DNA from 2 places in the Hydrogenispora ethanolica genome. Region 1 is predicted to be linked to the other one. Evidence: riboswitches for the same ligand, from Rfam matches in the RefSeq annotation. Region 1 holds a riboswitch; the other holds the start of a gene.

Region 1 (3,403 bases):
GGCCGCGCCCTATTGCCCTACGCCGAGCAGGTGACCAGGCTCGTCGCAGAGGCCCTGGAGATCGCCGCGCATCCCGATGTTCCCCAAGGCACGCTGACCATCGGCACCGGGGAATCGCTGGGAACTTACCGGTTGCCGGGTTTGCTCCGGACGTACCGGGCCGTCTTTCCCCAAGTGGAGCTGGCCCTAAAGTTCGCCAACTGCGGCGCCGTCCGGGAGGCGCTCCGCGACAACGGGCTGGATGTCGGCCTGATCATCAGCGAACGGACCGCCGACGCCGACCTGATCGTCGAGGAGCTTTCCGCCGAGACCATGCTCTTTCTGGCGGCTCCCGATCACCCGCTGGCCCGGAAGAGCCGGGTCCGCCCGGAAGACCTGGGCGAGAGCTGCCTGATCCTGACCGAGCCGGGCTGCAGCTACCGGGCGACCGTCACCAAAATCCTGCAAGATTTCCGGGTGACGCCCCTCTCCTTATTGGAGGCCAGCAGCATCGAAGCGATCAAGCAGCTGATCATGATCGGCATGGGCGTCGCAATGCTGCCGCAGTTCAGCGTCGCCGCGGAACTGGCGGAGGGGCGGATCCGGGCGCTATCTTGGGCGGGGCCCGTTCCCGGTTACAGTGTACAGTTGCTCCATCATAAGGACAAATGGCTCTCGCCGGCGCTGCGGTCCTTTTTGAACACGGCGCGGCGCTACTGGCGGGATCCCCAGCCGCCCCACGATGCCGCCACCCCTGCCGGTTAGCCGGCGGGTCCGGCTCCCCGCCCCTTGCTGCAGGATCTTTTTAAAAAAGGGCTGCACCCTTTCGGTCGCAGCCCTTTTTCACGGTCCCGCTCCCAGCGGATCCCCCATCGCAAGCCTTAATTCGCGGCGCTGTTCATACGGTACAGCGGTTGCCGCTTGTTGCGGAACTTCTCCTTCGCCAGGTAGTCGCCGAGGACCTTCTGCAGATTCAGCACATCGTTCATCTCAAAATAACCGGATTTCCCCTGAATGAAGCGGATCCCCTTGATCGCGCCCAAGGCGAAGGCTTTGCGCGAGAAGGATTCGTGGGAGATCTCGATGCGGTCGTTTTCGCCGACGATCAGGACCTCGTGTTTGCCGACCACGCCGCCGGCGCGGATCGCCTGAATCGGAACGTCGGCCGTTTCGGGCAGGCCCGAGGCAGCCAAGCCTTTCTCGATCTCTTTGGCGATTTTCACAGCCGTGCCCGACGGCGCGTCTTTTTTATGTTTATGGTGGATCTCGGTGATCTGGAAGTCGTAGTTGTTGAGCATGTTGGCTGCCAAATTGGTCAACAGCATCATGACATTGACGCCGAGGGTAATGTTGGGAGCATACAGGATGGCGTTATGGTACTTCTTGGTCAGGACGTACAGCTTATACATGGCGATTTTGGAAAAGCCGGTGGTTCCGACCACGATATTCACTTTCATTTTGGAAAATAGCTTGGAGTTCCTGACCGTGGCGGCGGGGTTGGTGAAATCCACCACCACATCGGGACGGGATTGGAAGACGATCGGCTCGATCTGGTCCGGACCCTGGACGATAACACCCGTCGCCGGGCAGCCCAGGATCTCTCCCAGATCCTTCCCAATCTTGCGGCTGTTGGGGCTGGAGATAGCCGAAACCAGCCGCAGATCCTTTTGTTCCATGATCGCCTTGGCAACCTCAATCCCGGTTCTGCCCAATCCCACTAAGCATACTCGAGTCATAAAATCCCCTCCTTCAAATAAAAATGCCACCGATGGCCAACCATCCGCAGCGTTGAAAAAAGGGTATGACAAATCAAGCAGCCATTCACCTTCTCTTTCAACGCTTACGAAATTAGCTGACGGATTCGGGTCGAAAGCTAACCCTACCCGGCAAAGCCGGGACTCACCCCAAAAATTGGTTCTTCCGCTCCATCTCTGGATTCAGCGTTTATGACCGATATTCAGTTCGATGATCGGGTTTCCCAAAGACCTCTCAGAGGCAATGGTTCTTTGGACCCAATCGAAGCAAAAAATTCCTCTTTCGTATTATACCACACGGCACGGATGAAATCAATATCCCATACCCTTTCCTGCGCCCCAATCCTCAAATTTTTTCGAAGCTGTCAAGGCGCGGCGTCGATCGTCAGGTCAGCCTCGGTGACGCGGCCCGCCTGGATCAGGACCTTGCGCACCGCGGCTTTGCCCGCCCCCGCCGGCTCCGCCGTGACGCGGTAGCGGCCGGGCGGCAGTCCCGCCAGGCCGTACCAGCCGCTGCCATCGGTGGATACGGTCCGGCTTATTTCGGGCGCTCGGCCCCAGCGGGCGCGGGATTCCACCGTCACCCGCCAGCGGTCGGGCCTGGCGCCGTCCGGTCCGGTCACCACCCCCATCAGAAAGCCCCGCGTCGGGTGGGACTTCCAGGGCAGATCGGGAACGGCCGCCGGCGCGGCAAAGACCGGTTCGGTGGCGACGAAGCGCTGCTGCACCGGCTCCCAATAGCCTCCCTTGGCGGAGAGCAGCCGGAAGAGCCAGTCGTTGCTCTGGGGCAGGTATTGATAGGGCTGGCGCGGCAGGCTCCCCGCGGCCGCCGGATTCCGGTAGTCATCGTTGCTGTAGACGTTGGTGGAACCGTAGGCATACAACACCACGCCGGCCGCGTAATTCCCCCGGGCCGAAGGGGCCTGGGCCCGGCGGATCTGGGCCAGCGTATCTTCGATGTATTGCATGTAGATGCCCGGGCCAATCACGATCCGCCGGCCATAGGGGCAATCCTTTTGCCACTCGATCCATTTGTTGTACCAAAGTTGCTGCGTGCCCCACTCCCGGAAATAATTCATCGGCATCACCAGGTCGATGATTCCTTCCTCGAGCCAGCCGCGCCAGTCCTGGGAAACCTCGCTGTAGGCCCGGGATTTTTGCCAGTCCCCCGGCCCGTCCCCCCAGGCGATAACGGCCGAAGAGACTTTGAGCCGGGGCTTCAGGGCGATCGCTTGCAGATACACTTTGCGAATCAGAGCGGCGGTCTGCTCGCGGCGCCATTGCTGCCACTGGGGATCGTCGGGCGCCGGCAAGCCGCTGGTGCCGCGCCAGGCGTTATACCGGTTCACGCTGGTCGGGTTATAGCCCCAACCCAGCCCGGCGTAGCGGGTGTAGTCGAGATGAATGCCGTCCACATCGTAGTTTTTCACCACGTTCAGGTATACCGCGGCGGTGTAGTCCACCGCGGCCGGGTTGCCGGGATCCAGGTAATACGAAGGAGTCAATTGATCCGACCAGCTCCGGTCGGCCGCGTTGTAGGTCCGGTAGTACGAGACCCAGTCGGCGTCCCCGGCGGCCTTGGGCCCGTGCAGGTTCCAGACGTGATTGGGATCCCGGGGCGGCGTGGGGCTATTCCAGGCCACCAGGGTATTCAGCCAGGCATGGACCTC
Region 2 (3,403 bases), on a different contig from region 1:
GCTACTATTTCTTGCTGCTGCCGCTGGCGCTCTTCCTCAGCAGCCTGCTGGTGAAGCATCTGGCGCCGGACGCCGAAGGGCACGGCACCGAGAAGGTGATCGAGGCGGTTCATAAACGCTGGGGCAAGATCAAACTGATGGTGGTGCCGGTGAAGCTGGTCGCCACCATTATCACGCTGGCCTTCGGCGGTTCGGCCGGCAAAGAGGGACCCTGCGCCCAGATCGGCGCGGGCATGGCCTCGTCCATGGCCGATCTCCTGAAACTGACCAAGGAAGACCGCAAGAAGCTGGTCATCTGCGGCATCAGCGCCGGTTTCGCGGCGGTCTTCGGGACGCCCATCGCCGGGGCGCTATTCGCCGTGGAAGTGCTGGTCCTGGGCAAAGTCCTGCAGGAAGTGCTGTTTCCGGCGCTGGTGGCGGCCATCGTCAGTTTCCAGATCGCCACCAGCTTCGGGATTCACTATTTTCACCAGGCGATCCTCTTGCCCCGCTTTTCGCAGTTGCTCCTCATGGAGATGCTGTTGGCCGGGGTCTTCTTTGGCCTCGTCGCGTTATTGCTGGTGGAAGCCCTAAAGCTCGCCGAGACCTACGCGAAGAAGTTGCCGGTCGGGAAGCCGTGGCTGGGATTGGTCGGCGGCGCGATCTTGGCCGGACTGGCCCTGATCTTCTCCCCGCTCTATCTGGGGCTCGGCGTCGAGACCCTGGAGGCGGCCATCAACGGCGGCCCGGTGCCGCCTCTGGCTTTCCTGGGCAAAATTCTTTTCACCGCGATTACCTTGAGCATGGGTGGGAGCGGCGGCATCCTGACCCCGGTCTTTTTCATCGGTTCCACCGCCGGGAGCGCGTTGGCCCAGCTCTTTCATTTGAACACCGGCGCTTTCGCGGCCATCGGCATGGTGGCCCTGCTGGCCGGGGCGGCCAACACGCCCATCGCCGCATCGGTCATGGCGATTGAGATCTTAGGACCGCAGATCGGCCCATACGCGGCCATTGCCTGTCTGGTCAGCTACACCGCGGCCGGCCATCGTAGCGTCTATGCCAGCCAGATTCTGGGGGTTAGCAAAAGCGCCTCGATCAACGTCCCCTTGATGAAAGAGCTTGAAAAAGTGGATGACCTGGAGATCCGGAATCAGCCGGGCAAGATCCTGTATTTGCTAAGGAAGGCGCTTTTTCACAAAAACAGCTGAGCCGGCGCGGGTTTGGGGCAGGCGCCGCAGCCGGACGGCAATAGGGTCAGATTGACTTTTTTGGTCAACTTTGTTAAAATAAAGCTTAACCACTTCGCGCCGTGGCTGGCTTGAAGCCGGACGCGGCCTCGCCAAACAACCGCATAATTGCCAGGAACGCTTAATCCCCATAACCGGGGAACGGGGGAACCAATTTCCGGGGTGAATGACGGCCGAACCCCTCGGCCGGCTAGGGTTACTCTTCAATCCGAACCCGTCAGCTAACTTCGTCAGCGTTGCAAGAGAGGTCAAACTGGTTTTTTAGGCCATGGTCTTTCCTCCATGGCCTTTTCGTATCCCCGGAACGGAATCCCCTATACTTTTCCCCCGGCCGAAGTTTCGGAAGAGCCCTCTCCCGCGGGGTGCGGCGTATCTCAAACCGTTTTCCGGGGCGTCGGCACGACACGACGACAATCTAAGGAGGAATTTTGATGTGCGGCATCTGTGGCTATTTTGGGAATGACATCGCGGCGCTGCCGCTGCCGCTCTTTAAGTTGAAACACCGCGGCCCCGACGACCACGGAGTGGCGGTCGGCGACTGGTTCAAGCTGGGCCACACCCGGCTGGCCATCGTCGACCCGGCGGGCGGACAGCAGCCGACCAGGACTGCCAGCCCTACTACCGGATGCCGCGCAAATTTGAAGCCGAGATGAGCTGGGAGGAGCGCCTGGCCGAATTCAGGGCCCGGCTCCGGGCGGTGGTCCGCAAACGGCTCATGGCCGATGTGCCCCTGGGCAGCTTTCTCAGGGGCGGGCTGGATTCCAGCCTGATCACCGCCCTGATCCGCGAGGACCGGACCAAGATGCACACTTTCAGCGTGGCTACGGAGGACGGCGCCGACCGGGATTATGCCCAGCATGTTGCCGGACTTCTGGGAACCACCCATCATGAATACCTATTAAAGCCGGTCGAGATCTGGGAGGCGCTGCCGGCTGACTTTATCACTTGCTTCAAGCAATCGCTGTGACCCTTCCGGCTTTTTAGCCGGGTTACCACAGCTCTTTGAGAGACCTATCGGTTACCAAAAAACAACCCAAATGAAGGGGGTATCCGAATATGAGTCAACTCCGTTTTGCAGTATTGGGAGCGGGCCACGGCGGCATGGCCATGGCCGGACATCTGGGATGCATGGGTTACTCGGTGCGTTTGTTCAACCGCAGCGAGGCGCGGCTGATTCCGATCCGCAACGCCGGCGGGATCGAGCTGTCGGGCGTGGTGGAAGGAAAAGGTCCGGTTGAGTTGGTGACCTCGGACATTGCCGAGGCGGTCCGCGACGCCGATGTGCTGATGGTGGTGGTCCCGGCCAGCGGCCACCGCTATCTGGCCGCGGAATTGGCCCCCCATCTCCGCGACGGCCAGGCGATCATCCTGAACCCCGGCCGGACCGGCGGCGCCTTCGAGTTTCGCCAAGTCTTCAAAGAGGCGGGCGTCCACCAAGAAGTATTGCTGGGGGAGGCCCAGACCCTGCTCTATGCCTGCCGCAACACCAATCCGGGCCAGGTGAAGGTCTTCGGCATCAAAAACTCGGTGCCGCTGGCCGCCCTGCCGGGCCATCAGACCGTCGACCTGCTCGAACGGATCCATCCGGTCTTCCCGCAGTTCGTGCCGGGGGATAATGTCATCAAGACCGGCCTCGACAATATCGGCGCGGTCTTCCATCCGGCGCTGATGGTGTTGAACGCGGCCCGGATCGAGTCGACCCGGGGCGAGTTCCAGTTCTATTTCGAGGGGATCACCAAGGCTGTGGCCCAGGTGCTGGAGCGGGTCGACGCCGAACGGGTGGCGGTGGCGGCGGCGCTCGGCATCCGGGCGATGACCGCCCGGGAGTGGCTGTATATGGCCTACGACGCCCATGGCAAAACGCTCTACCAGGCCATCAGGAATAACTCCGGCTACAAGGGGATTCAGGCGCCGGCCACCATCGACCACCGCTATCTCTGGGAGGACGTGCCGATGAGCCTGGTGCCCATCGCTTCCATCGGCGAGACCCTGGGCGTGGCCACGCCGACGATCCGGCACCTGATCGGGCTGGCCGGACTGATGAATGAGTGCGACTATTGGCGGGAGGGCCGGACCGTCGAGCGGATGGGCCTGGCCGGCCTCACCCAGAAGCAGATCCGGCATATCGCATTGGAGGGATTTTAGATGAAGGTGAACGGCTTGAAGATCTGGGGTTG

Evidence for each region. Region 1 has a riboswitch for cyclic di-AMP ahead of dapB (4-hydroxy-tetrahydrodipicolinate reductase). Riboswitches for the same ligand answer to the same signal wherever they lie in the genome.
Region 2: another riboswitch for cyclic di-AMP. It lies ahead of EDC14_RS00510 (hypothetical protein); the one in region 1 lies ahead of dapB (4-hydroxy-tetrahydrodipicolinate reductase).

The regions. Positions count from the first base shown of each region.
Region 1 is NZ_SLUN01000003.1:120,134-123,536, reverse strand. Features, by position in the region: gene EDC14_RS03810 (LysR family transcriptional regulator) at 1-744, shown strand, start outside; gene dapB (4-hydroxy-tetrahydrodipicolinate reductase) at 861-1,715, opposite strand; cyclic di-AMP (ydaO/yuaA leader) riboswitch at 1,801-1,932, opposite strand; gene EDC14_RS03800 (family 10 glycosylhydrolase) at 2,099-3,403, opposite strand, start outside.
Region 2 is NZ_SLUN01000001.1:115,955-119,357, reverse strand. Features, by position in the region: gene EDC14_RS00515 (chloride channel protein) at 1-1,187, shown strand, start outside; cyclic di-AMP (ydaO/yuaA leader) riboswitch at 1,335-1,478, shown strand; gene EDC14_RS00510 (hypothetical protein) at 1,658-1,879, shown strand; gene EDC14_RS00505 (asparagine synthase-related protein) at 1,876-2,193, shown strand; gene EDC14_RS00500 (NAD/NADP-dependent octopine/nopaline dehydrogenase family protein) at 2,283-3,371, shown strand; gene EDC14_RS00495 (cobalamin-dependent protein) at 3,372-3,403, shown strand, end outside.